One region of the Clostridium intestinale genome, then DNA from elsewhere that is predicted to be linked to it. Evidence: riboswitches for the same ligand, from Rfam matches in the RefSeq annotation. Region 1 holds a riboswitch; each other region holds the start of a gene.
The links. Region 1 has a riboswitch for thiamine pyrophosphate ahead of thiS (sulfur carrier protein ThiS). Riboswitches for the same ligand answer to the same signal wherever they lie in the genome.
Positions count from the first base shown of each region.

Region 1 (8,036 bases):
GAATCTGCATAATGAAGGATGGAGACATACTGCAGTTAGATAAACCAGAAAATATTATTAAAAATCCAGCAGAAGGATTTGTAGAAGAGTTTATAGGAAAAAGCAGAATATGGAACAATCCTGAAATGATAAAAGCTACAGATATAATGATAGAAGAGCCTGTAGTATCTAATAAAGCAAGAACTCTATTCCAAGCGCTTGAGTTAATGAGAGGTAAAAAAGTAGATTCTCTACTACTAGTAAATAAAGAGAGAGAACTTGAAGGTATAATAACCATGAAATCCATAAGAATAAATCAAGATAAACAATTTGTGGAAGAAGTTATGGAAAAGGATATAATATCAGTATCTAAGGATGCCTCAATAATAGAGATATTAGAAACTATGAATGAAAAATCTATTGGGTATGTACCAGTAGTTGAAAATAAAAAGTTATTAGGATTAATAACTAAATCAACATTGGTATCAGTACTTTCGAATCAATATTTAGAGTAGGGGGAATATCTTATGAAGGCATTTATAGATTTTGTAATAAGTAGAAAAGATCAAATTATAAGTTTAGTAATTGAGCATATACAGCTTACTTTTATAGCAGTTCTTTTAGCTATAATAATCGGTGTACCATTAGGAATTTTTATAACTAGAAAGCGTTCTTTGGCAAAACCTATAATTGGATTTGCTAATTTAGTTCAAGCAGTACCAAGTTTAGCCCTATTAGGATTTTTAATTCCTATACTTGGAATTGGTTCTGAACCAGCTATATTAATGGTGCTACTATATTCACTTTTACCAATACTTAAAAACACCTATGCAGCAATAAATAACTTAAACAAAGATACTATGGAAGCTGCAAGAGCAATGGGAATGACAAAAACAGAAATGTTATTAAAGGTTGAATTACCACTATCACTTCCCTTAATAATGGCAGGTATAAGAATATCAGCAGTTACAGCTGTAGGGTTAATGACCATAGCAGCCTTCGTTGGAGGGGGAGGTCTTGGATACCTAGTATTCTCAGGTGTACAAACTGTTAATTCAAATATGATTTTAGCAGGTGCAATTCCAGCATGTATACTTGCTTTACTTATAGATTTCTTAATAGGTAAGATAGAAGATGTTGTTACTCCAGAAGGAATAGCTGTAGATAATACTATTAAAAATAGAAAGCTAACTAAAAAAATATTAGCTGTTACATGCGGAGTATTGACTTTAGTTATATTATTTAATTTTTCAAAAACAATGTTTGTAAATAAAGATAAAATTGTAATAGGTTCTAAAAACTTTAATGAGCAGTTAATATTAGGTAATATGGTAGCAACTCTTATTGAAGAAAATACAGATATAGAAGTAGAAAGAAAAATGAATTTGGGAGGTTCATCTATAGCATTTAATGCCTTAAAAGCTGGTGGAATTGATATGTATGTAGAATATACAGGAACAGCCTTAGTTAACATACTTGGGATGGAAAGTACAAGCGATAAGGATATAGCTTATAATACGGTTAAAGATGAATTTGAGAAGAACTATGGGTCAACTTGGCTTGAACCATTAGGTTTTAATAATACTTATACACTTGCAGTTAAACAAGAAACAGCAGATAAATATAATCTTAATTCCTTCTCTGATTTAGCTAAAGTAAGTGGTGAACTTAGGTTAGGTTCAACTATGGAATTCTTGAATAGAGAAGATGGATATTTAGGACTTCAAAAGACATATAACATGAACTTTAAAGATACAAAAGGAATAGATGGAGGTTTAAGATATACCTCTATACAATCAAATGAATCAGACGTAATAGATGCTTTCTCCACTGATGGATTACTGGAAGGCTTTAAGTTAAAAGTTTTAGAAGATGATAAAAACTTTTTCCCACCATATGATGCAGTTCCAGTTGTAAGAGAAGATACTTTAGAAAAATACCCAGAGCTAAAACCATTAATAAATAAGTTAGCAGGGGTGTTAACAGAGGAAAAAATGAGAAGTTTAAATTATAAAGTTGATGAAGAGAATATGGATCCAGATGCAGTTGCAAGAGAGTTCTTAAAAGAAAATAATTTAATTTAGATGAAAAGTTGTAGAACTAGTTATATAATAGTTCTGCAACTTTTTTTGCTTATTAAGCTATTGAATACAGCTAAAGAGCTTAGGTAATAATAAGAATAAAGAATATTAAATTAGTGAGAGGTAAATATGGACAATAAAGAAGTGTTTAATAAAATTGAAAAATATCTTTTGGAAGAAGAAAAACCATCAAATAGTCTTAATGAACTAATTGAATCTAAAGAAATAAATGACACATCATTTAGTATAATACGAGAACTAATGGATATACCTCAAGAACCTAAATATCATCCAGAGGGAAATGTGTGGAACCATGTTATGTTGGTTGTGGATGAGGCGGCTACACTTAGAAAAAAGAGTACAGATAAAAGAGCTTTTATGTGGGGAGCTTTGTTACATGATATAGGAAAGATTAAAACAACAGTCAAGAGAAAAGGGAGATGGACGTCTTATGATCATGATACAGTAGGGGCAGAGATGGTTATAAGATTATTAAGAGAAGTAGAGGATGACCAGGATTTTATAGATAAAGTTAGTAAGTTAGTAAAATATCATATGCATTATCTTTATGTTGAAAAAAATCTTCCTTTTGGGAACCCAAGAAAACTTGTTGAAGAAACTTCTGTAGAAGAAATTGCTTTATTATCCTATGCAGATAGATGCGGTAGAGGAAACCTATCAAGGAAAGATAGAGAAGAAACTAAAGAGGCTATAGACAGATTTAGAGACAAACTAAACAACATGTGGAGTTTATGTTAATATATTAAATTATAAAACAAGCATTTACATATAAAGTTATAAGATGTATAATGTACCAAAATAGAATAATTTTTTGCTAGGGGTGCCTTTTGGCTGAGAGGAATTGATATTCTAACTCTAAGAACCTGACGTGGTTAGTACCACCGTAGGGAAGCAGATTTATAAGTGTATACACATAGTATCTACTTTTAGAAAACTTTAGGCTTCCTTCGGGAAGTCTTTTTTTTATGATAATTTGACCAGTTGACAGGTCAAGTAGTCAACCGGTCAGGTTCAAGATATATAAATAAAGTTAGGGGAGGTGATAAAATGCAGGTTAATGGAAAAGAATACGCGCTTAAAGAGAGTAGAAGTTTAGTTGAATTACTTAGAGAGCTTAAGGTTGATCCAAATAGAATTGTAGTAGAAATTAATTATGAAATAGTTAATAGGGAAGACATTGAAGGCAGATTATTAAATGAAGATGATTCTATAGAAATAATTAGTTTTATGGGCGGAGGCTCAAAATAAAATTATTAAATGAGGAGTTTTAGAATGGATAAGTTAGTTATAGCAGGTAAAGAATTAGATAGCAGATTATTAATTGGAACAGGAAAATATTCATCAAACAAACTGATACCAGAAGTAGTTAAAGCATCAGGTGCAGAGGTTATTACATTAGCTATAAGAAGAGTAGATTTTGATAACAAAGAGGAAAACATACTAGAACATATTCCTAAAGATATGGTATTGCTTCCTAATACTTCAGGAGCAAGAAATGCTGAAGAGGCAATAAGAATAGCCAGGATAGCTAAGGCTATGGGATGTGGAAATTGGATAAAAATCGAAGTTATATCAGATTCAAAATATTTAATGCCAGACAACTTTGAAACCTTAAAGGCAACAGAAGTTTTAGCTAAAGAGGGATTTGTAGTTTTACCATACATGAATCCAGATATATATTTCGGAAAAATGATGATTGAAGCAGGAGCTGCAGCTGTAATGCCTCTAGGTGCACCAATAGGATCAAATAGAGGCATTAAAACAAAAGAAATAATAAAAATAATGATAGAAGAAATAAATGCCCCAATTATAGTAGATGCTGGTATAGGGAAGCCATCTCATGCAGCAGAAGCAATGGAAATGGGAGCGGCAGCTTGTTTAGTTAATACAGGAATAGCTTCATCAGATGATCCAGTACTTATGGGAGAAGCTTTTAAATTGGCTATAAAAGCAGGCAGATTATCCTACTTAGCTGGAGCTGGAAACGTATCAGATTTTGCAAAGGCATCATCTCCATTAACAGGATTTTTAAAGGTAGGCGATAGAAATGAATAACTATAGTAGTTATGAAGAGGTAGTAGATAGCTATAAAGATTTTGATTTTGATGAATACTTTTCTAAGGTGACTATAGAAGATGTTAGAAAAAGTATTTATAAAGATAATTTATCACCAAAGGATCTTTTAAATCTTCTTTCACCAAAGGCTGTAGAAGTTTTAGAAGAAATAGCTCAAAGAGCTAATAAATTGACTAAACAGTATTTTGGAGGGGCAGTTTTACTTTACACTCCTTTATATTTAGCTAACTACTGTGTTAATTTATGTGCTTACTGTGGATATAGTGCTAAAAACAAAATAAAAAGAAGAAAGCTAACTATGGAAGAAATAGAGGTTGAAGCTAAAGCGATATCAAGTCAAGGGTTTAAGCATATATTGATTCTTACTGGGGAAAGCGAGTACCATAATCCAACTGAATATATAGTAGAGGCTACAAAGAGTTTAAAGAAATACTTCCCGTCTGTATCTATAGAAATATATCCAATGAATGAAGAGAGTTACAGAAAAGTAGTGGAAGCAGGAGTAGATGGACTTACTGTTTATCAAGAGGTTTATAATAAAGAAATTTATAAAAAGGTGCATATAAAAGGACCTAAAAGTAATTACAGCTTTAGAATAGATGCTCCAGAAAGAGGGGCAAAAGCAGGCATGAGAACTTTAGGAATAGGTGCACTGCTTGGGCTAGAGGACTTTAGAAAAGAAGCGTTTTTTACAGGGTTACACGGAGATTATTTACTTAAAAAATATCCGGAGGTAGACATAGCTTATTCCTTTCCTAGGATAAGACCTTGTGTTGGAGGATATGATGATATTCTTCCTTTAAGTGATATGGACTTAGTACAAGCCATATTAGCCATGAGAATATTTAAACCTACAGCTTCTTTAAATATATCTACAAGAGAAAGTGGAGAACTAAGGGAACACTTAATACCTTTAGGGGTTAATAAGATATCAGCAGGAGTTTCTACTCATGTTGGAGGACATTCCTCTGATGTAGAAGTTGGGGAAGAACAGTTTGAGATATCGGATGGAAGATCTGCAGTAGAAATAAAAAATATGCTTATAAATAAAGGTTATCAGCCAATATTTAAGGATTGGGAAACTATATAAATATATTGAGAGAAGATGCTTAAATTATGAAAATATATTTAATAACTAATAGAAAACTCGTAAGTAATGAAGAGGAGTTCTTACAAGTAATTAAAGAATGTTCAGAAAATGGAGTAGATAATATAATACTAAGAGAAAAAGATTTAGGTTTTGATGATTTAGTTAAACTAGGGAATAAGGTTAAAGAAGTTATAGATGAAAATAAGACAAAACTTATCTTAAACTCAAATATAAAGGGTGGAATAAAACTTAAGGCTTACGGAATACAGCTACCATTTCAAGTGTTTATGGAGCAGGATAATAAGCTGATTTATAGTTTTAAAGAAGTAGGTGTTTCAGTTCATAGTTTAGAAGAGGCTATTGAAGCTGATAAAAAAGGGGCTAGTTATGTTTTGGTTTCTCATATATTTAACACTGAATGTAAAAAGGGATTAGAACCAAAAGGAGTAGACTTTATTAGTAAGGTTAAAAAAGAGGTTTCTTGTAAAGTTGTAGCTTTAGGAGGAATATTGCCAAGCAATGTTAAAGAAGTTAAAGACACAGGGTGTGAGGGAATAGCTGTAATGAGTACCTTGATGAGAAGTAAAGATATAAAAAGTACTTTAAAAGAATATAGAGTATAGATACAAAACAACCTGGAATTGTTAATAAAACTAACAATCCTAGGTTGTTTTGTTTAAGAATTCTAAATAAAATAGGCTGTGATTATTTTTTAATACCAAACATATTTCTTAAAAAATACACTTTCCTAAAAACTTCATAAGTAATCATTGTTAATATAAAGCTTCCTAAAATTATAAAAATAACTTGTGCAGAGATTGATGTAAATAATTTTAGTGAGTAATAACCTACTAATATTACATAAGATTGATGAAAAATATAAATAGGAAAAGAAGCTTTAGAAAAATACTTAGTAATGTTATTTGAGAAATTTAAATAATGTTTTCCCATACCGATAATTGCGAGTATTCCAATCCAAGCAATAATTCTAATAAAAACATCATGAAATATTCCAATATTAACCTTCCAAAGGTATATAATTAATAGATTTAATGTTGTTAATATAATAAAGCTTATAAATAAAATAAACCTATTGTTTTCAAGTTTTTCTTGAATAATATCCTCAGATAATACCATATACCCTAACATAAATAGAGCAAAAAATTCTCCTATACTTTTACCACCTATATCTAAGATTAGTGACATAAATAAAGGAAATATAAAGAGAGGAATCAATCTAATAACTGATAGATTAGTAATCTTCAATTTAATATTACTTTTATCATATTTAGTCACAATAGGAATAGCTAAAAGTGAAATGATGAATAAATAGAAAACAAACCATAAATGAGCAGGAGTAAAACCTCCAGTATATCCTGATAAATCATTTAGCTTTGTAAAAAACAATATATATTGATAAAAATAACTTCCTATATATCCATTATGAAATTTCTCAGCAAAAAAGGTTTGAATAGGAACTAGAAATAAAATTCCATAAAGAAGAGGATTTAATAATTTTGCTCTTCTTTCATTTATAAACTCTTTAGGAGTTCTTTTCTTAAGTGCATAGTTAGAACTTATTCCCGCTATAACAAATAATAAAGGCATAAACCAAGGAGAAGTACCTTGGATAAAGGCACTTAAAATAGATACACCAGAACTTTTAACATAAAAGTTCTCACCCCAATTATTATAAATCATGAAAGTGTGATAAGGAAAAAGTAATAGAATACTTATCCATCTTATATTATCTAAAAAGTATTTTCTCATGTATTTCCTCCTTGTTACTTATCTAAAAATCTTCCCATTATTATAGTGTTATGATATTTTCCATCCTTATGTATACGGTCATTTATAAGCGATCCTTCTCTAGTAAAACCAAATTTTTTATACATTTGAATTGCTTTTTCATTTGATTCAACAACAGTTAGAGTGATTTTCTTAACTTCTGAAGAGTCCATACATTTAAGCATATTTTCTATTAATATTTTACCTATCCCATAACTCCAGTAATCTTTTAATATACATATTCCAAACTCAGCTTTATGCTTAAACCTTGATAAGGTATTACCAGCGCATCTTAAAAATCCTACAATTTGTCCTTCAACTTCTGCAAGTAGAAATAAACTTGTATTAGAAGCGTTATCTTCATCAATTATTTTTTCAAAGTCATCTTTAGTAAGTAAGTTTTCACCCGCTTCTCTATCCAGGTATTCAGTTTCGCCATCTATTTTAACTCTTAAAGTTGATAGCTTTTCGGCGTCTGATTTACTTGGACAACGAAGAGTCCAGGTAAGATTCTTGTGAATAATTAATTTATTTTCTATAAACATTAGTAGCCCCCTAAATTATTAGAAAATGTTGTCGAGTTTATCAGAATAGAATGATATGGCTTTTTTATAATTTTTTATATTTTCATCAGAAGAAGTTTCAGCCAAGTTTTCTAATAAAATTCTCATAGCTTCTGAATGTTCATTTAAATTATATAAAGTCATAGAGTAAAAGATTTGAATACTTCTGTCATGAGGGAATTTATCTAAACCGATCTTAAGAATAGCTTTAGATTTTTCATACTCTCCTATAGTTCTATAGGTACTGCCTAAACCTAAAATTGCGCCTTGTAAATCTTCCCCATCAAGACCAAGTGATATGGCATTTTCGTAATATTTTACAGCTTCTTTTTCTAGTTCTAAAACATCGAAGCTCCAAGCACATTGATAATTTATAGTAGGATTATCTGGGTGTGAATTAACAAGAAGAATTAAAAGTTCATTTGACTCTTGAAGTTT
Region 1 covers NZ_CP121166.1:301,984-310,019, forward strand. Annotated here, with positions in the region: gene P8F83_RS01370 (ABC transporter ATP-binding protein) at 1-494, shown strand, start outside; gene P8F83_RS01375 (ABC transporter permease/substrate-binding protein) at 507-2,063, shown strand; gene P8F83_RS01380 (HD domain-containing protein) at 2,190-2,819, shown strand; TPP riboswitch at 2,888-2,988, shown strand; gene thiS (sulfur carrier protein ThiS) at 3,129-3,329, shown strand; gene P8F83_RS01390 (thiazole synthase) at 3,354-4,136, shown strand; gene thiH (2-iminoacetate synthase ThiH) at 4,129-5,247, shown strand; gene P8F83_RS01400 (thiamine phosphate synthase) at 5,274-5,870, shown strand; gene P8F83_RS01405 (acyltransferase family protein) at 5,953-7,017, opposite strand; gene P8F83_RS01410 (GNAT family N-acetyltransferase) at 7,032-7,580, opposite strand; gene P8F83_RS01415 (tetratricopeptide repeat protein) at 7,599-8,036, opposite strand, start outside.

Region 2 (8,036 bases), 170 kb from region 1:
TCTTTGACTTTTTAATGCTTTTTCATTAATTTTACCATCTCTTATAAGAACAGAAGGATCCCCATCTATTAGTTTTCTCATGAATTTACTTCTTATTTGAAGTTCAGTAAAAAAGACTTCTAAAATAAGTAAGGTTATTATAGGAATTATTCCTAAAATTAAAGGTAATCTTACATCTTGCATCGGTACAGTAGCCAAATCAGAAATTACTATAGTTATTACAAGTTCGTAAGGCTGTAATTCTCCTATCTGCCTTTTTCCCATTAATCGAATAACTAAAACTACTAAAATATACAATATACAAGTTCTAATTAAAACTATAAACATAAAAAACACCTCCCAAATAATTTATCCAAATAAAGATAATTATATGTAGTAGTTATCAAGTTTAAGGTTTGTTATATAATAGTAATGAATAGTTAATTGTTTGGAGGGTTATGTGACATGAGTAAAATTCAATTAAATTTATGTAGTGGTCTTAAGGTAGAAGTTGATAGAGGAATAGAATTCACTGAAATTATAAATAAATATTATAAAGAGAGTAACTTACCTATAATGCTAGGGAGATTAAATAAAAAGTATATAGAGTTAAGTAGGAAAGTTGAGGAGTCTGGAGATTTTGAGGTTATTTATAACAATAATCCTATTGGAACAATGGCTTATGGAAGAACTGTAACTTTTTTATTTATAAAAGCAGCTTTAGATATTTTCCCAGAATCGAAAATAACTATGGAGCATTCAATTAGTAAGGGGATATTTGGGGAAATCCACAAAGAGGAAGTTTTAACGGAAGAGGATGTTAATAAGATTAAAATTAGAATGCAGGAACTAATTGATAGAAAAATTCCTATAAGTAAAAATAAATTTTTAAAGGAAGATGCTATAGAAATTTTTAAGGATTATGGAATGATTGACAAGGTAAAATTGCTTAATCATATGAATCTAGAAACAGTTAAGTTATATGAGCTAGATGGAAGATATGATTATTTCTATGGTCATATGGCAGTTAATACTAAAGAAATAAAGGTATTTGATGTTATTTATTATGATAAAGGTTTTATTCTAAGGTATCCAGATGATAAGAAACCATTAGAGATACAAGAGTTTAAGGAACATAAAAAGTTATCAAATATATTTTATGAAAATGAAACATGGCTTGATATTTTAGGTGTTGGAGAAGTAGGCTCTTTAAATGATAAGATTGAATCTAGTGAGATTATAGATATTATACAGGTTTCAGAGGCGCTTCATGAGAAGAAGATAGCTAATATAGCAGATATGATTTCAGAAAGAAAAGATGTAAAAGTTATTTTGATAGCAGGCCCAAGTTCTTCAGGAAAAACCACTTTTTCAAAGAGATTAGGAGTTCAATTAAGGGTAAATGGATTTATACCTACTCCAATATCTTTGGATGATTATTTTGTAGATAGAGAGAAAAACCCTATAGGGGAAGATGGAAAACCTGATTTTGAGTCCATAAATTCTTTAGATTTAGATTTATTTAATAAGCATTTAGAGTTACTATTAAAAGGTAAAAAAGTTGAGATACCTAGTTTTAACTTTGTTAAGGGGAAAAGAGAATGGCATGGGCATGAACTTGTATTACCTCAAAATGGTTTGTTAATAATAGAAGGTATACATGGATTAAATGATCAATTAACAGCTTCTATTTCAGATGTGAATAAATTTAAAATTTATATAAGTGCATTGACACAACTGAACCTAGATAATCATAATAGAATTGCAACCACAGATGTTAGAAAAATTAGAAGAATAGTTAGAGATTATCTAACTAGAGGGTATGGTGGAGAGGATACTCTTTTAATGTGGAACTCTATAAAAAGAGGAGAAGAAAAGAATATATTTGTATTCCAAGAAGATGCAGATGTTATGTTTAATTCAACCCTTGTATATGAGCTTTGTGTGCTTAGAAAGTATGCACTTTTTGAACTAGATAAGATAAAGGAAGAAAGTGATGTTTATTACGAGGCTCAAAGATTAAAGTCCTTTTTAGGATTCTTTAAAGATATAGATACAGAAATGGTTCCAGGTAATTCTATATTAAGAGAGTTTATAGGTGGAAGTTGTTTTTATAAATATTAGTTTAACAAAAAGATAAAAAGGTGGTAATTATGAAAAAGTATGGAGTGTTTGATATAATTGGGCCTATTATGATAGGGCCCTCTTCCTCCCATACGGCAGGAGCTGCTAGAATTGGGAGAATTGCAAGAGTTATAGCTGGGGAGGAATTAAAAGCTGTTAAGTTTATCCTTCATGGATCTTTTGGGAAAACTTATAAAGGTCATGGAACAGATAGAGCTCTTACTGCAGGTATACTAGGAATGAATCCTGGGGATATACGTCTAAGGGATGCTTTGGGTATAGCAGAGGATTTAGGTATAAAGATAGAGTTTGAAGAAGGGGATTTAGGAGATGTACACCCTAATACTGTAAAATGTATAATGAATGGAGTAAGTGGTAGTAACTATTCTATAACAGGCTGCTCAATAGGTGGGGGAAGTATAGTTATAAAAGCTATAAATGATCAAGAAGTTGATTTTACAGGAAGTTATCCTACCTTAATTGTAAATCATAAGGATGTACCAGGAGCAGTATCGAAGGTAACATCACTTTTGTATGAAGATACAATAAATATTGCTTTTATGAAGGTTTTTAGAAGCCAAAAGGGTAAGGAAGCAACTATGATATTTGAAGTTGATAATGAAATTTCAGATAAGGTTTTAAATGGAATAAAAAATATAGACTACATATCAAAAGTTATAAGGATAAATCCTATTAAGGAAGGAGAATAAAAATTGTTAGCAAAAACAGGTGAGGAGATTCTAAGTATATGCGCTGATAAGGGCATTTCACTAAGTGAATATGCTATTCTTTATGAAATGGAAACCTCAGAATTAACTAGAGAAGAAGTAATTAAAATGATGGAGAAAAGTTATGATGTCATGCTGGAAGCTTGCAGACAAGGAATGGAAGAAGAAGTTTTCTCTGTAAGTGGGTTAATTGGTGGAGATGGATATAAAATAAATAAATACTTAAATAGTGGAAAATCCCTTACAGGAAATGTTATTATAAAAGCAATGGCAAGAGCTATGTCCTGTGCAGAAGTAAATGCTTCTATGGGAAAAATAGTGGCATGTCCTACGGCTGGATCTTGTGGTATATTGCCAGCGGTTATTATTACAGCCGTAGAGCAGTTAGAGCTTGATTATGAAGGTGCTATAAAAGGATTGTTTGCAGCTTCTGCGTTAGGAATTATAATAGCTCAAAATGCAACTTTAGCAGGTGCAGAGGGTGGATGTCAGGCAGAGTGTGGTTCAGCCTCTGCTATGGGGGCTGCTGCTGTAGTAGAAATGATGGGGGGAACTCCAGAAATGAGCCTTAATGCTGCGGCTATAGTTTTTAAAAATATCATGGGACTAGTATGTGATCCAGTTGCTGGATTAGTAGAGGTTCCATGCGCAAAAAGAAATGTAGCGGGAGCTGTTAGTGCTCTATCAACAGCTGATTTAGTTATGGCAGGAGTAAACAGTAAGATTCCATTTGATGATGTTTTAAGTGCTATGTATGATGTTGGAAAAAATATGCCTAGTGAACTTAAGGAAACTGCTATGGGTGGAATAGCTATTACAAAAACAGGAAAAAAATTAAATGAACAAGTTTTCGGGAAATAAGCTTAAAGGTTTTAAGGAGATATGAAAATGAATTTTGTTGAAGAAGTTAAAAAATTTGATTTAATTAGAAATACTAAGGTTTATGAATTAGCTAAGCTTGAGGTTTTACTTAAGTTAGAGAAGGTTTATATATGGACTAAAGATGGGCATATAGCTGTTTTATCTTCAAATGCAGGAGAAAAATCTATATACATTTATACTGACAGAGAATTGATAACTTCAGATTATAGTAATTATGAAGAGTTTTCCTTATCTAAGTTTATAATTGTGCTTAAAAATAGAGACAATAATTTTAATAGTTGTTTTATTAATAAAGATACAGAAAGTTCTTCTATTTTATCAGAGAATATTCAATATCTTATAAATAGATATGAAGAGATATATACAAATACAAGTTTTAGAAATACTAATTCCTTAGAGCTTAAGGAAAGAACTTATATAGTTGCTAGAGAAGCTACTGATGAAAATAATATAGATGTTTTAATAAGAAACTCAGGTAATGATAAATACATATACATATATACTGAGGCTGATTTAGCTAAAAACAAGGTGCATATGGAACAATTAAGTGCGTCAAAACTTGTGGGACTAAATAAAGAAAAACTAGGGAAATTAATAACTAATCTTAATAGTAACGGTATTAATAAGGTTATAGTTAATTTTGGAACAAACAATGGTATGGTTGTTGGTATTGAAGAGATAATTAGTTCATTAGCTTAAAACAAGGTTACAGCAATTGCACTATAAATAATTAAATGGTATATTAGATATAGATTAAATTTTAATATTTAGCTAGGGGGGCTGGTGTTGCCAGCTGAGATAGAAAACAAGATTTTCTGACTCTTATAACCTGATCTGGGTAAATCCAGCGTAGGGAAGCATTAGTTTTGTACTAAAATTAGTGTAGCTCTTGCTACACTTTTATTTTTTCTTTTTTATTTATGTACAAAAATATGGCGGATATAAGTCTCCTTGGCTAATTTTTAGGGGGATTAACGATGGAAAAAAGAATTAATGTATCAAGCACTTCAAAAATAGCAATAAGTGGAGTATTAATAGCAATAGGTACAACAACAAGTACTTTATTAACGATTCCTGTACTAGGCGCTAAAATGGCTCCGGTTCAGCATTTTATAAATGTGGTTTCAGCAGTATTATTAGGTCCTTATTATGCAGTATTAAATGCTTTTTCAATATCCTTGCTTAGAAATGCCCTAGGAACAGGTACCTTATTAGCATTTCCAGGAAGTATGGTTGGAGCATTTCTAGCAGCATTAATGTATAAGTACTTTAAGAATATATATGCGTCAGCTTTAGGAGAAGTAGTAGGTACTGGTTTATTAGGTGCATTACTAGCTTACCCAATATATGCCTATATTTTAGGTAAACAAGCTGCATTGACCTTTTTTATAGTGCCTTTTTCGATTAGTTGCGTAGGAGGAGCTATAATAGCATTAATATTTTTAAATATACCTGCCATAAAAAATTTATTAATTAAAGGAAGGGAGTAAATATTATGTTTAAAGCCTTAACTATTGCAGGTTCTGATTCTTGTGGAGGAGCAGGTATTCAAGCTGATATAAAATCATTTTCGGCAAATGGCGTTTATGGAATGAGTGTAATTACGGCTATAACAGCTCAAAGCACTCAAGGAGTTTTTGGAATTCAAGATATAAGCCCAGAAATAATATCAAAGCAAATAGAGGTGCTTTTTGACGATATCTATATTGATGCTATAAAAATAGGAATGGTTTCAAAGATAGAATCTATAAAAGCTATAGCAGAGTCTTTTAGAAAAGTAGATAAACTACCAGTAATAGTATTGGATCCAGTTATGATTTCAAAAACTGGTTTTAAACTATTATCAGAGGATGCTAAGGATACTTTAATTAAAGAGCTGTTTCCTTTCGCTACATTAATAACACCTAACTTACCAGAGGCTGAAGAGATTTTAGGAGTTGAGATTAAGGATATGGATAGCATGAAGGAAGCTGCTACTAAATTATATGAATTAGGTCCCAAATATGTTTTGGTAAAAGGTGGTCACTTAGAAAGTGAAGCTGATGATTTATTATTTGATGGAAAGAACTTTACTGTATTTAAAGGTAGAAGAGTAAATACTATACATACACATGGAACAGGATGTACTTTATCTTCTGCTATTGCAGCAAATTTAGCTAAGGGTATGAATGTAGTTGAAGCTGTTGAAGAAGGAAAAAGATATATAACGGTTGCTATAGAAAATGGATTTGAGCTTGGAAAAGGTGTAGGACCAACTCATCATTTTTACGAATTATATGAAAAAAGTGGATTAAATAAAAAATAATTAATAAATGTACCTATAAATTTAGTATTATAGGTACATTTATTTTTTCTTAAATACTAATAATAAGTTATTATAGGAGGTGAATAGTATATGGAAACTTTAAAAAATTGGAGCAAGTGGAAAGATACTCTTGGCAAAGCTGTTGATTTAGGAGAAACTGTAGGAATGTCAGATGGAACAATAACTAATATTGCTGAAAAGGTTGGAACCTTTTTAGCAAATAATGTTGATCCAAAAACAGAGGAAGAAAGACTTCTTAAAGAGTTATGGGATTCTGCAGATTCAAATGACAAAGAAGTTTTAGCAAAACTTATAGTAAGAATTGCTGATAAATAATTTTTATATTTTAAAGAGCGTTACATATAAATTGTAATTGCTCTTTTTTTGTTGATAAGTTTAATAGGATTTTAATTAAAAATCTTAAAAGTCGATTTTTTTATTAAAATAAGGCAAAAATGATTTAATGAAGCACTGGGTGACGTGCTAAAGGATTAATGTTAAAATAAATCTAATGAAGTCTCTGAGAGACTTCTAAAGTATAGAGGTTAAGAATGAGTTTAGTGTTGGGTGAAGGTATGTTTGAGAAAAATAGGATAGAAGAAGTTTTAAATAAGGTTTATGGATATAATAGCTTTAGAACTGGGCAGTGGGAACTAATAAATAACATATTAAATGGAAGAGATACTTTTGGAATACTTCCAACGGGAGCTGGAAAGTCTATATGCTATCAGATTCCTGCGCTTATTTTTGAAGGTATAACCATAGTAATTTCTCCGCTAATATCTCTTATGAAAAATCAGGTGGACTCTTTAAGAGCCCTTGGAGTGGACAGCATTTATATAAACTCTTCTATGAGTATAGATGAAATTAGAAAAGTTGAGATAGATGTAACAAAAGGTAAATATAAAATAATATATATAGCTCCAGAAAGATTGTCTTCTAACTATACTATTAAATTATTTAATAGCCTAAAGATTTCTCAAGTTGTGATAGATGAAGCACACTGTGTATCACAATGGGGACATGATTTTCGAAAAAGTTACAAAGACATATCACCTTTTATTAAAAGTTTAAGTTCAGATCCTGTAATATCAGCTTTTACAGCAACTGCAACAAGAGAAGTTAGGGAAGATTCTGTTAATCTTTTAGAATTAAGGAATCCATATATTTATATAGGCAGTTTTAATAGAGAAAACTTAATTATAAATATATATAAAGAAATAGATAAATTAGAGTTTATAAAAGATTGTTTAAGAGATATAGATGAAAGTTCAATTATATATTGTTTAACTAAAAAAGAAGTTGATAGATTATACATATATTTAAAAGATTTAGGTTTCTCTGTTTGTAAATATCATGGTGGTATGAGTGATAGTGAAAGAAATAGGAATCAAGATGAGTTCCTGATGGACAATTATAATACTATGATAGCAACTAACGCATTTGGTATGGGGATAGATAAATCTAATATAAGGAATATAATACATTTTTCAATTCCTAAAAATATAGAAAGCTATTATCAAGAAATAGGACGAGGTGGAAGAGACGGTGAAAGATGCAATTGTAACTTACTATATTCTAGAGAGGATATTTATTCAGTAGAATATTTGATTAATACAACCAGCCTTATTAATAGGAGAGAGATTGAACTTAGAAAACTTAATGAGTTATTGTCTTTATGTGAATATGATGGATGCTACAAGTCTTTTATATTAAATTATTTTGGGGAAAAAGATATAAAAAGTTATTGTAATAGCTGTTCAAATTGTTTTAATAATGAGGAGCTAATAGACTTTACCCTTGAGGCTCAAAAGATACTTTCATGTGTATACAGAACTAAAGAAAGTTATGGTATATCTGTACTTGTAGATATTTTAAGAGGGGTTAGGGGACCTAAAATAGTCCAAAATCAGCTGATTAATATATCTACTTTTGGAATAATGAAGGAATATTCTAGTGGATATATAAAAGATATAATAAATAAACTACTTGAAGAGAAATATGTTTTATTAAAAGAA
Region 2 covers NZ_CP121166.1:131,925-139,960, forward strand. Annotated here, with positions in the region: gene P8F83_RS00605 (DUF421 domain-containing protein) at 1-327, opposite strand, end outside; gene P8F83_RS00610 (nucleoside kinase) at 445-2,103, shown strand; gene sdaAB (L-serine ammonia-lyase, iron-sulfur-dependent subunit beta) at 2,133-2,813, shown strand; gene sdaAA (L-serine ammonia-lyase, iron-sulfur-dependent, subunit alpha) at 2,817-3,692, shown strand; gene P8F83_RS00625 (hypothetical protein) at 3,720-4,412, shown strand; TPP riboswitch at 4,477-4,586, shown strand; gene thiW (energy coupling factor transporter S component ThiW) at 4,691-5,203, shown strand; gene thiD (bifunctional hydroxymethylpyrimidine kinase/phosphomethylpyrimidine kinase) at 5,209-6,018, shown strand; gene P8F83_RS00640 (DUF3243 domain-containing protein) at 6,109-6,354, shown strand; gene recQ (DNA helicase RecQ) at 6,594-8,036, shown strand, end outside.
Region 2: it holds a riboswitch for thiamine pyrophosphate, as region 1 does, so the genes downstream of both, thiW (energy coupling factor transporter S component ThiW) here and thiS (sulfur carrier protein ThiS) in region 1, are expected to answer to the same signal.

Region 3 (8,036 bases), 2.0 Mb from region 1:
CATACATAACATGGGCCTCCTAAATTAAATTTACTTATATTACCAATCAATACAATTTATGAAGTTGTACTTGTTATTGTTACAAATAGAGGAACACATTAACCTGGAAATGGAGTTAATATTGGTGAATAAGGTGAATTTAATTCTCTCATTCTTTGGTCGAACATATTTACAGAGCTTATTATAAGTCCATAAAGTATCTCACGTCTGAATTTTGGATCAACATCAGTTGTTCCTTCCTCATATTCACGAGAAACTTGTACAAATCTTGAATAACCAATTTTAGTAAATTGAAGGAGAGTAAAAAAATTAAAAATACTAGACAAATTTGCATCTATTGCCGGATTACGAAGCTTAGTTACATCCCCACCTTGATATTTAACCACTGTTTGATCTATAGTTTCCTGGGTAGCTTTAATTAGAAGTAGATAAGCAACTATTCCTGTATAACATGCGTAAAGTTGGTCACTAAGAAGAACTAATTCTCCCATATCATGTCTATATTGGGCTGGATCAAAGTTCGTAGAATCATCAGAAGACTGATTATTTTTATTTGAATTATTAGAAAAATTGTCTTTATTTACATCAGGGGTATTATTATGTTTAGATTTCTTAGTATCTTTTGATCCACTAGGTTTATCACGCTTCTTAGACACTTATTTTGCCTCCTAATATTTCTACAGAGAATTTCTGTTTTCTTAATATATACTATTTATTATTTATAAAATGGGTTCTTGGAGTTTTAACATAGTTTACATCTTTGATTAACATTCATTTGTTAAATTGATATTAGAAATAAATTTTGGAGGATGATTTTGTGGAATTAAATTTTGCAGTAATAAGTGATATACATGTAAAAGCTCATAATTCTAAAGAAGATGAAAAACTTGATTTAGCATTAAGCCGATTGAAAGAATATCAACAAAATTTAGATGCATTAATTATTACTGGAGATATAACTAATAGTGGAAGAGAGAAAGAATACAAGAAGTTTAACAAGATTTATAATAAGTATTCAGAGTTTTTAGGAGAAAAGATATTTCTTATGGGTAATCATGACTGCTGGGGTGGGGTATCTATTAAAGTAGCTCAGAAAAGATTTAAAGATAATTTAGATGAAGACATCAATTCACACAAAGTCATAAAAGGGTATCATTTCATTTCAATAAGTACAGAAGGAAAAAGATTAAGTGGACTATTTAGTAAAAAACTTTTGGCTTGGCTTAAAAATGAACTTGAGGTAGCTAGGGATGATGATTATAAGAAACCTATATTTTTAGGGGTTCATCAGCATATTGAAAACACTGTTTATGGAAGTGTGGCTTGGGGAAACAAGGATTTATATGAAGTTTTAAAGGACTTCCCCCAAGTAATAAATTTTTCTGGACATTCTCATTACCCCTTGAATGATGAAAGAAGCATTCATCAAAAAGACTTTACTTCTGTAGGTGCTGGCTCGACTAGCTATATGGAGTTAGAAAAGGGGAAGGTAAACGGGACAATTCAGCCAAAGGCAGGCAAGGTATCACAAGGATTAATAGTAAAAGTATCAGAGGATAATGTGGTAAAGATATCTACTATTGATTTTACAAAAAACCAAGTTAATGAGGATAGATGGATAATAAATGAACCATGGAATAAGGATAACTTTCTATATATAGATAATAGAAGGAATTTAAGAAAAAAGCCTTATTTTAAAAAAGAAAGTTCAGTTCACATTAAATATGTTACTAACAATGTTGCAAAGATAAGTTTCACTCAAGCTATGCATGAGGATTTCATTCATTCCTATGAGATTAGCGTAGTTAATAGAAAGAACAATAAAGAGTTTAAAAAGATGATGATTTTTTCAGATTTTTATATGGAATATATAAAGTCGAGATTAAGCTTTAAGATAAAAGGGCTTTTTCCAAACACGGAGTATACTGTCAGAATAAAAGCTATAGAATCATTTGGAAACAAGAGTGAAAACTATCTGCAGACTGACTTTAAGACTTTAAGTATAGCTGATTCTTTAATAAACTTTAACAAGCTTCTCTCAATATCAAGAATAGAAGAAAACAGTATAGATTTTGATTAAATTTATATATATGTTTAAAAACCTACAAAATATGTGTAAAATACTAATGAAGCAAAATATGGAGTAGGAGTGATTGTTATTTTTGAAGTTTTATTAAGGGTTAAGAATTCTTTAATCAACGATGCAATAGAAAAACTTGAGATTTTAGGGGTATCATCTACCTATTATGATGTACCTTATGAGGTTACAGTTGATGATAACGGGTATGGGTATTTTGAAAAAGAGGATAAAGAGATAGATTTACATGTATATTTTTATGATGAGGATAGGTCAGAGGCAGAAAGTTTAGTAGATAAGATAAAAGATGAATTTGAGATTAAAGAGACTTTGGAGCTAGTAGAGGTTTCAGAAGACAATTGGCAGCAAAGTTTTGAACCTATAGATTTAAATAATGGATGGATAATAGCAGAAAAGGATTATTCACCAAATGGTTTAAATAAGATTAATTTTGAATCTCAAGGATCTTTTGGAACAGGTCTTCATGAAACTACTCAAGACTTGTTACGTTATATTTTAGATAGAGATTTTAAAGGGGAGTCAGTTTTAGATCTAGGAGCTGGTTCTGGAATTTTAAGTTTAGCAGCTTCTATAAAAAATGCGGATAGAGTAGTTGCTTTAGATATTAGAGATGTTACAGAAGAAGTACTGTATAATGCATTGTTAAATAATGTTGACAACATAAAAGTTGTTATAAGTGATGTTACATCAAAGACTTTTGGAGTTTCAGGCAAGTTTGATGTTGTGTTTATAAATATTGGAGGTGAAGAAACCTTATCTTCAATGGATTTTATAAATGAAGTATTAAAAGCAAATGGTGTATTATTCGTTTCGGGTATGGTTGAGTGGAGTAGTGAAAAAGTTTTAGACATAGTTAAAAGCTACGGATATACCTTAGATAAAAGTACAAAAACAAATGAGTGGATAACAGCTGTATTAATAAAAAATAAATAATATTATTTGAGCTTTCAGCATAAATATAGTACAGTAATAATTTTTTAGGGGACGGTTATGATAAATATTTCAATAACCATTGATGTTAAAAATCCTGGTGAGGTAGCAGCTAATCACGGAATTCCTGGTTTTGTTCCACAAGACTTGATTAGGGGGAAGGTGGAGAGTGAAATTAAAAGTACTATAATAAAAAAACTTAAAGTTGCACTTGCAGATGAACTAAGGAGAAATGGTGTTAAGTGTAATATGAATATAAGCTAAAATTAAAAGATGAGCATTTTCATAAAGTGCTCATCTTTTCTAAACTAACTTTTAGCTTTTTCAACCTTTAGAGTTTTTCCTTTTATCGTTGCATTTTTTAGTTCTCTTAAAACTAAATCACCTTTACCATTCATAATATCAACATAGGAAACATTGTCAGAAACATCTATTATACCTATATCATCATGTTCAACTCCTGGGATTCTGCATATTGCACCAACTATGTCACCTGGGCGTATCTTTTTCTTTTTTCCACCGTTTAAGTATATCTTAGTAATGTCTTTTGAAACTTCTTTCTTTTTACTAGTAGTAACTTTTTTGAAGTTTTCATTTTTTAGCTTGAAGTCTTCTTTATTTGCAAGAAATTCTTCTCTACTAGGTGGAGAAAGTTTAGGAACTTTATAATTTATATAATCTTGAATTTCTTGAAAGAATCTATCTTCATAAGGAGTCTTAAAGGTTAAGGCAACTCCAGAGTTTCCAGCTCTCCCTGTTCTTCCAATTCTATGTACATACTTCTCTTTTTCCATAGGAAGGTCATAGTTTACAACTAAAGAAACTTTATCTATATCAAGACCTCTTGATGCTATATCAGTAGCTATAAGAAATCTAAACTTACCTGATTTAAACTCATCTATAGTTCTTAATCTTTCTGGCTGAAGCATACCTCCATGAAGTCCTTTTGATGGATATCTTTTACCTTCAAGTTTAGAAATAAGAGTATCTACATTCTCTTTTGTTCTACAGAAAAGTATTGCACTGTCAGGGTTTTCTTTTATAAGTAACTTTTCAAGTAGAGAGAACTTATCTTCATCTTTTACGTCAAAGTATCCTTGCTTTATATTTTCAACAGTAAGCTTGTTTGGAGTTATTTCAACATTTTTAGGAGACTTCATATGTCTATCACAAATTGTTTTAATTTGCTCCGGAATAGTTGCAGAAAATAGCAAAGTGGTTTTCTTTTTAGGAAGATAAGATAAAATTTCTTCAACTTCTTCTAAAAAGCCCATACTTAACATTTCATCAGCTTCATCTAAAACTAAATAATCTATTTCACTTACATTTAAAGTTTCACGCTTAATATGATCTAGAGTTCTACCTGGAGTACCAACAACAACATGAACCCTTTGCTTAAGCTCATTTATTTGATTAGTTATAGGTTGTTTTCCAAAGATAGCTACAGAACGAATTTTGTTGTATCTACCTATGTTATTTATGTCTTCCTTAACTTGAACAGCAAGCTCTCTAGTTGGAGTTAATACAAGTGCCTTAGGATTTTTTATTTCTACATCAATAGATTGACATAGAGGTATTGCAAAGGAGGCAGTTTTTCCACTACCTGTTTGAGCTTTTACAATTAAGTCTTTCTTTTGAAGTACTATAGGAAGAACTTCTTTCTGTACATCTGTAGGATTTGAGTATCCTAATTCCTCTAAAGCTTTTAGAATATTAGGATTTAAATTAAAATCTTTAAAATTAATATTATTCAACAATTTCACCTTTTTCTATAAATTCATAACGTATCTACTATATTAACATTATACCCTATAAAGTAAAATACTTTCTCTTTCTATTGCTTAAGAATTTTTATAGTGCTATTATAAAAATATAACTTAAATAGCACAGGGGTGTTGGATGATAGCCAACTGAGAGTAAGAACTAAATTTCTTTAACCCTAGTACCTGAACTGGATAATGCCAGCGTAGGAAGTGTTTTGTTTAATAGTATTTTATGAAGTTAAACACAATCCTATGGGTTGTGTCTTTTTTGTTTTAAAATAATTTTAATTGAGGTGTTTTTTTATGAAAAATAATGTTGTTCAAGCTTTAAAAGATGTTAGAGAAAAGTCTCCTTTAGTTCATCAAATAACTAACTATGTTACTGTTAATGATTGTGCTAATATAACTTTAGCTATAGGTGCATCTCCAGTTATGGCTGATGATATAAACGAAGTTGAGGATATGGTTAGCATAGCTTCTGCTTTAGTGATAAATATAGGAACACTTAACAGCAATACTGTAAAATCAATGATAGCTGCAGGTAAAAAAGCTAATGAACTTGGAGTTCCAGTTGTTTTAGATCCTGTAGGTGTTGGAGCTACTCCATTTAGAAATAAGGTTGGAGCAGAGTTAATTAAAGAAGTGAAATTTTCAGTAATTAGAGGTAACTTATCTGAAATAAAAAGTTTATATGGAGCTGATGTTAAAACTAAAGGAGTAGACTCTTTAGAAGAAAGTTCTTTAAATGAAGTTGGACTAGCTAGGGAAATTGCAAAAAAATGGGGGACAGTTATCGCAATCACTGGAGCTAAAGATATAATTACTGATGGAGAAAGGGTTGCAATTGTAGAAAATGGACACAAGATAATGTCAAAAGTTACTGGAACAGGATGTATGTGCACAGCTTTAACTGGAGCATTTGCAGGAGTTTGTGAGGATTCATTTACAGCAGCTTTAGCTGGGGTAGTTTCTATGGGAATTGCAGGAGAAAAGGCTCATGAAAGATTAGGAGAAAATGAGGGGACAGGTAAACTAAGATCAAACATTATTGATGAAATATATAACTTGTCTTCAGAAGTTATTTTAGAAAGAGGTAAGGTATATGAACAATAATATAGATTATACAATGTACTTAGTTACCGATAGAGATGTTTTAAAAGGAAGAGACCTTTGTGAAGCTATAGAAGCAAGTATTAAAGGTGGGGTTACATTAGTACAGTTAAGAGAGAAAGATATTAGTTCTTTGGATTTTTATAACTTAGCTGTGGCAGTTAAAAAGATTACGGACAAACATAATGTACCCCTTATTATAAATGATAGGATTGACATTGCTTTAGCTGTTGATGCTGCTGGAGTTCATGTTGGACAAAGTGATATACCTACAAAAGTTGCTAGAAAGATCATTGGTGAAGAGAAGATATTAGGTATTTCTGCCGCAACTTTAGAGGAAGCTAAATTAGCAGAAGCAGAAGGAGCAGACTACTTAGGAATTGGAGCTGTTTTTCCAACAGATACAAAAAAGGATGCTCGCTCAGTATCTATAGATCTTTTGGAGGAGATAAAAAAATCCTTAACCGTCCCTGTGGTTGGAATAGGTGGTATTAACGAAAATAATGCTGAACTATTAAAGGAAAGTAAAATAGATGGGATAGCAGTTGTAAGTGCTATTTTAGGAAAAGATGATATTGAACAGGCGGCTAAGGATATGCTTGCGAAGCTTAAATAAAAGTGTATAATGGGGGACGGTTAAGCAAAAATTTTATGATTAACTGTCCCCAATTTTTTCTCATATATATTACAATATTTAATAAGTTTAGTGCATAATATAACAAGGAGGTGAATATTATGATAGATGTAGCATTATTAGGTTGTGGTGGAGGAATGCCAATGCCAAATAGAAATCTTTCTTCAATTTTATTAAATTATAGAGGCAGAAAGATATTAGTGGATTGTGGAGAAGGAACTCAGGTATCTATGAGAATGGTTGGCTGGGGATTCAAAACCATAGATATTATATGCATAACTCATATTCATGGAGATCATATTGTAGGACTTCCAGGATTACTATCTACGATAGGAAATAGCGGAAGAACAGAGCCTCTAACAATAATAGGACCAGAAGGAATTGAAAATACAGTTAATTCACTAAGGGTAATATGTCCATATCTACCTTATGATATTAAGATAATTGAAAATCCAATTGATACTATAGAGTTAGATAATTTTATTAATATCTCAACTTTAAATCTTGATCATTCAGCTCCTTGCTTAGGATATAGTTTTTATATAAAAAGAGCACCAAAATTTAGTGTTGAAAATGCATTAGAAAATAATATACCGAAAGATATATGGAATGTTTTGCAAAAAGGAAATGAAATAGAGTTTGAAGGTAAAATATTTAATCCATCTATGGTTTTAGGTAGTGATAGAAAAGGAATTAAGTTATCAATAATAACAGATACAAGACCTATAGATGAAATTATAAACTTTGTTAGGGACAGTTATATATTTATATGTGAAGGCACTTATGGTGATGATAATGATCTAGAGAAAGCGATAAAAAATAAACATATGACTTTTAGAGAGGCAGCTAATTTAGCTAAAAATGCAGAGGTAGGGGAACTACTTTTAACTCACTTCTCGCCAGCTATGGAAGAACCAAGTTGGTATTTAGTTAATGCTAAAGATATTTTTGAAAATGTTGTAATAGGGGAAGATAGACTCATAAAAACTATATCTTTTAGGGGCAGTTAAGTATTAGTTATTTAAATAACATATAGGGAAAATGAGGATTTTTATAAATAATAGTTATAAAGTTATGATACTTGTCCATAATTAACTATCAAATAATAAAAAATTTTAAAAGAACTTTTAAGATATGATTTCTTACATAGCTTTTAAATTTAAAGTAACATATTCGTCAATTAAGTTTGAATAAATCCTATTAGTCATTAATAAATCTACGCCAACTGAAGACAGGCGTGATACGTTAGATGCACAAATATTACCCAATATACTACATATAGATTTTATATTGATATCACATAAAGATCGTATCATAGTTACTATTAATGCTCGTATGTGTACAAATTCTCTAACATTTTTACTGAATATGAGATTTTTATTCACTTTAAATTTATTACATACAAAATTGATTATTGAATTAGGAGAATAATTTCTATTAATATAAACTTTTCCACTCATATATAAGGATTTATCTTGTTTCATATCAATATTTTTATCTT
Region 3 covers NZ_CP121166.1:2,298,542-2,306,577, reverse strand. Annotated here, with positions in the region: gene P8F83_RS11980 (spore coat associated protein CotJA) at 1-7, opposite strand, end outside; gene P8F83_RS11975 (hypothetical protein) at 99-656, opposite strand; gene P8F83_RS11970 (metallophosphoesterase) at 818-2,080, shown strand; gene P8F83_RS11965 (50S ribosomal protein L11 methyltransferase) at 2,150-3,031, shown strand; gene P8F83_RS11960 (hypothetical protein) at 3,089-3,292, shown strand; gene P8F83_RS11955 (DEAD/DEAH box helicase) at 3,337-4,782, opposite strand; TPP riboswitch at 4,907-5,018, shown strand; gene thiM (hydroxyethylthiazole kinase) at 5,095-5,904, shown strand; gene thiE (thiamine phosphate synthase) at 5,894-6,517, shown strand; gene P8F83_RS11940 (ribonuclease Z) at 6,637-7,545, shown strand; gene P8F83_RS11935 (transposase) at 7,678-8,036, opposite strand, start outside.
Region 3: it holds a riboswitch for thiamine pyrophosphate, as region 1 does, so the genes downstream of both, thiM (hydroxyethylthiazole kinase) here and thiS (sulfur carrier protein ThiS) in region 1, are expected to answer to the same signal.

Region 4 (8,036 bases), 1.8 Mb from region 1:
AACTCTGTTATTGTAATACCAGCAGAAAGATAAGATACGATCCTAGAAGTATGTATTTATTTCTAGGATCATAATTTATTTATAAATCTTTAATCATAGATTTATGTTAAAGAGAGTATAAATAAATTATTAAGGATTATCTAGGAGGTTTTTATGAATAGAAAGCAGTTAGGCGTTACTATAGTACTTATATGTTTAATGGGGCTATTGTTTGTAGGACAAAGGATATTCAATGAAAGATTTCAGTCGATTTCATTAATGAATAATAATATAACAGATTTCACAGAGTATACAGACAAGGATAAGGAAATTTCTTTTAAGTTACCTAGTCAATGGGAAAACAGTGATAGAAGCTTACCAGGGAATTATATAACATATTATAAGAGTTTTTCTGACAGCTCTTTAGGTATTACAGGATATGTGCAGTTAATAAACTATAAGGGGGATGATAAAGCTCTTATAGAAAAAGATAAGGAATATATAGAAGGGGAGATAGGGAACTATAGTTTAGATAGTTATCAAAGTAAAAACTATAAAGGTTATAAGACTTCTTTTATAGTTACGGGTGAAAATAAAAGAGAGACATTTTATGATGTATATTATTTAAAGATAAAAGGTGAAAAATTAGTTAAGCTTAGCTTTATGGTAGATGGCAAGTATTACAAAACTAATTATCAAGATATTTTTAAGGTTTTGGTGGATTCAGTGAAATAAATTTGATATAAAAAGTATTAAGTATTATAATTTATTTATGATAAGGGGAAGCTTAGCTTCTCCTTATTTAGAATTATGTTTATTGTTATTATTAACATAATTAAATAAGTTAAGAGGGAGAAAGTTTAGGTATGGGAAAGTCTATCACGAAGTTTAGTTTGTTAATGTTAGTAATATTAACCCTATTTACGGGGTGTTCTATAGTAGATAAAGGGAAACTTAAATTAGGACTTAAAAATGAGGACTTCGAGTATATAAAAAATTATGAGGTTGATAAAATAGTAATACAAAGTACTAGAGATAAGGGTTTTAGATTTGTAGTAACAGATGATAAAACTATTAAGGATGTATATAATCTACTTTCTTCTGCAAAAGAGATGAGTGAAAAGGTGGACCTTGAATCAGATTACATTTTTGAAGTATATGTAGGTGAAGAGGTAAAAAAGTTTAACTATGTGGTAGGGGTAGATGAAAAATCTAAAGGGAATTTTTATGATGAGAATAAAGTATATTATGTTTCTAGTAGAATCGATAATGACATAATTCAAAATCTATCTTTTGTAAGAAAACCAAGAGATTTTAGCACCATATATTATGGAAGCATATTGAAAGTTCTTGAAGAGAAGAAGAGTTATTTAAATGATGGCAACAAAAAAATAGGTATAGATATATTGGGAGATGTAGAGTGTACTAAATACATATTATCTAGGGATATAGAGTCTTTTAATAGCGATATGGCTAAGATAACTAATAATGTTAAAATAATAAATGGGAATAAGCAGGATTTTGATGTGATAATAACCGTTAGAAATCAAGGGTATACATCAAAAAAATTCAAAACTAACATAACTATTGAAAATAAGAATGACCATAGCTATGAGATTTATTATGTTTGGGGAGATTATGACCTTAAAGCATGGAGCATTCAAACAAGCACTACAAAACCGAAAGATTGGTAGTATATAGACTAAGGAGGAGTTTTTTTATGTCAAGTTGTTCAAGTTGTGCAAGCAAGGATAGTTGCAATACAAAAGACAAAGGATGTGGAACAAATACAGTGAGTATGAAAGTATTACCTAAATATGGAGAAGTAAAGAATATTATCGGAGTGATAAGTGGTAAGGGTGGAGTAGGTAAATCTACGGTTACAGGACTTATTGCAACTCAGTTAGCTAATAGAGGATATAAGGTTGGTGTTTTAGATGGAGATATAACAGGGCCATCTATGCCAAGATTTTTTGGTATAAATGATAAAAGAGCAGAGATGATTCCGCTGGATAATAATTCAAACTTTAAGTTTAAGCCTGTAGAGAGTAAATTAGGAATAAAGGTTATATCTATGAATTTACTTACTCCAGTAGAAGATCAACCAGTTATTTGGAGGGGGCCTGTTATAACGGGAGTATTAAACCAAATGTATACTGATACAGAGTGGGGGGATTTAGATTATTTACTTATAGATATGCCTCCAGGAACAGGGGATATAGCATTAACTGTAATGCAAAGTTTCCCATTAAAAGAAATTATAATCGTATCTACGCCTCAGGATATGGTTTCTATGATAGTTAAGAAGGTAGTTATTATGGCACAAAAGATGGGAATTAGCATAAGGGGAGTAGTAGAGAATATGTCTTATATTAATTGTGATAGTTGTGATCATAAAATAAAAATATTTAGCAAAAAGTCTGCTGAAGAACATGCAGAATATTTAGGGCTACCACTTTTAGCTGAGCTTCCTATTAATTTAGATTTAACAGAGGCTTTGGAGAATGGTACAGCTGAAGAGTATGTTAAGGAAGATCCACTTTATACATCGGTATTCCAAGGATTATATTAAAATTATTGAATAATATTTCCTTTATGATGACATACTAATTTTGTTAGTAATATCACAGGAGGGAAAAATATGAATGCTATAGTAGATAAAGATACTTGTATAGGTTGTGGATTATGTCCATCAATTTGTCCAGAAGTTTTTGATATGGAGGATGATGGAAAGGCAGGAGTTATCTCAGATCCAGTTCCAGAAGGTGCAGAAGATAGCGCAAAAGAAGCTGAAGAAAGTTGTCCAGTTAATGCAATTAGCATAGAATAATAAAAAAGCAACCGTAAGGTTGCTTTTTTGCTATTTTATGCTAGGTAGTTTTTGTTAGTTGCTTTTACTATTCTGTCTATAGGTAAAAATTTTATTATAACTAAACATATGATACCTTCTACCCCTACTAGTAGTCCATTTACAAAAAGTGAATAGACTATTGGAGACATTCCCTCTGGAGCAAAGCTTCCAAAGAAAGCAACGCCAGATATAAAGTGGCATAAAAATCTGCCAAATATGGCGACAGAAGTTCCGAGTAGCTTATTTTGCTTAAAGAATCCAGCTAGTCCTAGAGCTAAAAATGGAAGTGGATAGTCAAATAGGACTTGTACAGGATGTAGGATATATGGATCCATAAACAAGGTTATTATTCCATATAAGAATCCAGTCAAAAATCCTACTAAAGGACCATACATAAAGGCTATTATTAATATTGGAACCATACTTCCTAAGGTTACGCTACCTCCTTGAGGGAAGTGATAAAGCCTAAATACCTTAAGAACAGTTGCAAGAGCCAAGGCTATTCCAATCCTCGTTATTAATTGTGTAGTTATTTCGATTTTTTTAGCCTTTATAAGTACTATTAAAATAATTACACACCCTATAAGTGCAACTAAAGATAGCGGATGTTTAACTATCTCGCTAGTATTTGCTGGTAGATTAATAAAAATTTCTGCCAAGCTTTGAAAAAATTCTGTAAATATATCTTTAACATAAGTTAAAGCATCAGATAAATAATTCATAAAAACCTCCTTCTTTTTGTGCTTAAAGCGAAGAAGCAAAAAACCGCAACCTAATAAGGTTGCGGCATATTATACTTTAGATACTATCGCTTCCCTACGCTGGTATTAACCAGATCAGGTAAAAGGGTTAATGTAAGACATCTCTCAGCCATTAAGGCACCCCTAGCACATATTATTTTATTATATGCTTATAATATAATAGAAATTAGAAAAAATCAACTAACTTATCATTACTTATTTTATTTTGAGATACAGTACTTTCCTCTATGCCGTAAATGTTTGATGGATTTAGGTTAACTTCAGAACCAACTCTGCTTCCGTAAGGAAGATGAGAAATGGATACATTAACGCTTGTGCCATCTTCAAGTAGAATTACAGCATCATTGGAACTCATATCAATAATTTTACCTTTCATAATAAAAGCCTCCTAAAATAAGAATATACATTTAATATTCTTTATCTTAGGAGACTTTTATATACATTTAATATAAATCTGAGTAAATTATTTTAAATACTTTTAAAGCTTCTTGAATTTTGGGCTTAAGCAATTCTTTTCTTTCTAAAAACTCTGATTCGCCTAAAGGGGTAAGGGTATATATCTTTTGAAATTTCTTTTTTGGATCATCCCATTGACCCTCTATAAGACCTTCTTTTTCGAATTTTTTTAATATTGGATATATTCCTCCGGTTGATGGAACCCATAAACCTTTTGTTTTGTCACCAATCTTATGAGATATATCATTTCCGTTAGAAGGAGATTCACTTAAGATGTATAGTACATAGATAGGTAAAAGGCCTTTAGTAAAAACTTGCCCAACAGCATTATTTTCTTTATGCACTTTTTTTAATTCAGATAGCTTTTGTTTATACTCATTATAGAGCCGCTTTTCTTCTGCTCTAATATCTTCTTTAGTATTAAAGCTTGAATTTTTCATTAAATTATTCCTTTTCCAAAGTTATTCCTATAAGACCAGGTCTGATAGTTGAAAGTTTTAGATATGTAAAATACGTTTTCTGCAATTCTTTTTTAATAATATTATATAGATATTATAGGAAAATGTCTAACCTATATAGAAAATCTTTATATGTATAAGCTCTTATAGAGGTGAAAGTTATTTATAAATTCTGCATTGATAATTGTTAAAAATTATGGAATTCTTTATAGTAAACTAAATAAACTCCTAATAATTAAGGAGTTTATAATAAAAAATTATTCAATTGGGATAGTGACATCGTTAGAAATTATATGCCATATAGTATTACCTTTTGAAAGAGGAATCTCTGTATTGTTTGAATCTAAAAGCATAGTTTTAGAAGAATCTTTCCTCCAAGTACCCTTTACTATTTTCCCTTTAGAAAGTACATAAGCTTCACCTGAGCCATCTAATTTTATATTTAAGCGACCATCTTCTCTAGTTACTATATTTGTTTTTTGTATCACTATATTAGTAAATTTTAAAGCTTGATTTGTATTTGTATCTATGGCTTCTGTTCCATCCATTGATTTTACATAGTAGCCATCTTTAAAAACATAAGATGTGGAATAGTATTTATTTAATTTCAAAATTATCCTATCAAGTGGGTCTAAAAGGGAGTTATCCCAATATTCGTTGCTAAAAACAAGACTATTATTTGGAGTGTAGGACAACTTTTTATCATTTATATATTTCAAAAGTTTTTCTGAGGAGGTATATAAATTGTGAGGTGCTTTTCTCTTGTTGTCTCTACTGAAATAAGAGCCTTGAGCCATTTCGTTTATGCTCATATAGGTGGAGTCTTTCGCTATGGTATCTAGTGCTTCTTGACTTCCTCCACAATGAGCAAATGGGAGATTAATATCTTTTGCAATAGAAATAAAATAAGGTCTTGCACTTCTTACTGGACCTATTTTTTCAACAGAATTTTTATGGAATAGGGCTATGAATCTAGGGATTCCCCCTTCTGCCATGGTTTCGTATATTATATCAGCACCACTTAATCCACTTTGGGGTCTTGAGGAAGATGAATTTTCTACGATAACCATATAGGGTTTATTATTTAAAACTTGTTCAGATACTTCTTCACCTGTATATGGAGAATAGTATTTTTGTTCAGCAACTACAGGGTCAGTAGAAGTATTTTCTTCTTCAACTTTTTTAGGTGATGAATTGGAACACGCTGTAAGTGGAATAATGACTAGTAGTATTAGTGGTAACAATTTCTTAATCATAGTACTCTCCTTATAACAATGCATTTACATAATCTATATTACAATAATATTGTAATTATATTTATTTATGCATAGGTAGAGTGGAGAATTTAATTTTATACGATACTTTTCGAGTATATGTAGTGTGGTATAAAAGAAAAATGTTTCATTTTTTTGCTAGCATTTACTCTCATAATTTTAAAATGTCAATGTGTGAAAAACTATAAAAAAACTTAAAAAAGAGAGTAAATAGAATATAGTAAATGCTATAACCTAAAAAGGGTAAATTTTAAAATTGTAAATAAATTTTTCCTAATATATAATAAACCAGGTACAAGATATAGTGTAACGGGGGTATAAAGAATGCTAGATGTTGTGAAAAGAGACGGTAGAGAAGTGAAATTCAATACTGAGAAGATATCTAATGCGATTAAGAGAGCGGCTGAAGAACTAGGAAGCCCATTAAGGGAAGGTCAAGTTATAGATCTTATTCAAAAGGTTATAACTTACATAGAAATGTCACAACAAGAGAAGGTAACTGTTGAAGAAATTCAAAATCTTGTGGAAAGAGCACTAAAGGATAGTGGACTTCAAGATATAGCAAGTATTTATTCAACTTATAGAAATGAAAGAACTAAAGTTAGAGAAATAAAATCAGATTTAATGAATGCTATAAAAAGAATAGGAATAGAAACTGATAGAGATAACGCCAATGTTGGTAATAACTTTTCCTCTAAGCTTCTTAGGATTGCTTCAGAATCTAACAAGTGGCATAATCTTTCAAACATGCCTAAGCATTTAGCTAAGGCTCATGAAAATGGAGATGTTTATTATCATGATTTAGATTCATATAATTTAACTACAAACTGTCTTCATATTCCTACTAGGGAAATGCTTGAAAATGGTTTCAATACTGGATATGGAACTATAAATAAACCTAGAAGAATTGAGACAGCTGCAGAACTTTCATGTATATTATTACAATCAACTCAAAATGATATGTTTGGAGGCCAATCACATCCAGACTTTGACAACGATATGTCTATTTTTGTCGACCCTACAAGACAAGAAATTAAAGAAGAGTTGATGGGATATGGTTTAGAAGGGGATAAGTTAGCAGAGGTTACTGAAGAGAAACTTAAGGAAAGAGTACATCAGGCTATGCAAGGTGTTGTATATAACTTAAATACAATGCATTCAAGAGCTGGTTCACAAGTACCTTTCTCATCTATAAACTTAGGAATACCTGCTAATCATGATGCAGCATTAGTTTGTGAAATATTCTTATTAGAATATGAAAAAGGATTAGGTAAGGGAGAACAACCTATATTCCCTAATATAATATTTAGAGTTAAAGAGGGCGTAAATAGGGAGAAAAATGATCCTTATCATTATTTATATGAAGTAGCTTGTAGAGTTGCAGCTAAGAGAATGAATCCTACTTTTATGAATATAGATGCAGACTTTAATAAAGAATATTATGATAAAGGACATATGCCTGCTACTATGGGATGTAGAACTTATCTAATGAAGAATGTAAATGGAGAACCAGGTTGTAAAGGAAGAGGAAATATAGCACCTACTACAATTAATCTTCCTAGAATAGGAATTCTTGCTAAAGGTGATATTGATAAATTCTTTGAAATATTCGATGCACGTATGGAATTAGCTAAGGAATCTCTTCTTCATAGATATAATGTATTAAAACACCTAAAGGTTAAAGATCTACCTTTTGTAGCTGGTCAAAACCTAATGAAAGGTGCAGAAGGATTAGCGCCAGATGATTCTATAGAACCTATACTAAAACAAGGAACTTGGGGAATTGGATTTATAGGTTTAGCTGAGACACTTATAGCATTAACAGGAAAACATCATGGAGAAAGTGAAGAAGCTAGAGAGCTTGGAGTTAAAATAATAACTCACTTAAGAGAAACTGTAGATAGATATTGTGAAGAATATAAATTAAACTGGAGTGCTTATGCAACACCTGCTGAGGGACTAAGTGGTAAATTTATAAAACAAGATCAAAAAGTATTTGGTAAGATAAAGGGTGTTACAGATAAGGATTATTATACTAACAGTTATCATGTACCTGTTTATCATCCTATTTCTATAAAATCTAAAATAGATATAGAAGCTCCATACCATAAGCTTTGTAATGGGGGACATATAAGTTATCTTGAAGTTGATGATTGTCCGACTGGAGAAGCTATTATGGATATACTTGATTATGCTTATAAAAACACTAATATAAGTTATCTAGGAATTAACTTTCATATAAGATATTGTAAGAGCT
Region 4 covers NZ_CP121166.1:3,213,673-3,221,708, reverse strand. Annotated here, with positions in the region: gene P8F83_RS16575 (DUF7922 domain-containing protein) at 1-33, shown strand, start outside; gene P8F83_RS16570 (hypothetical protein) at 154-714, shown strand; gene P8F83_RS16565 (YhfM domain-containing protein) at 846-1,673, shown strand; gene P8F83_RS16560 (Mrp/NBP35 family ATP-binding protein) at 1,700-2,551, shown strand; gene P8F83_RS16555 (ferredoxin) at 2,621-2,809, shown strand; gene thiT (energy-coupled thiamine transporter ThiT) at 2,845-3,552, opposite strand; TPP riboswitch at 3,627-3,726, opposite strand; gene P8F83_RS16545 (hypothetical protein) at 3,758-3,967, opposite strand; gene P8F83_RS16540 (PadR family transcriptional regulator) at 4,035-4,487, opposite strand; gene P8F83_RS16535 (DUF3048 domain-containing protein) at 4,763-5,761, opposite strand; gene P8F83_RS16530 (anaerobic ribonucleoside triphosphate reductase) at 6,104-8,036, shown strand, end outside.
Region 4: it holds a riboswitch for thiamine pyrophosphate, as region 1 does, so the genes downstream of both, thiT (energy-coupled thiamine transporter ThiT) here and thiS (sulfur carrier protein ThiS) in region 1, are expected to answer to the same signal.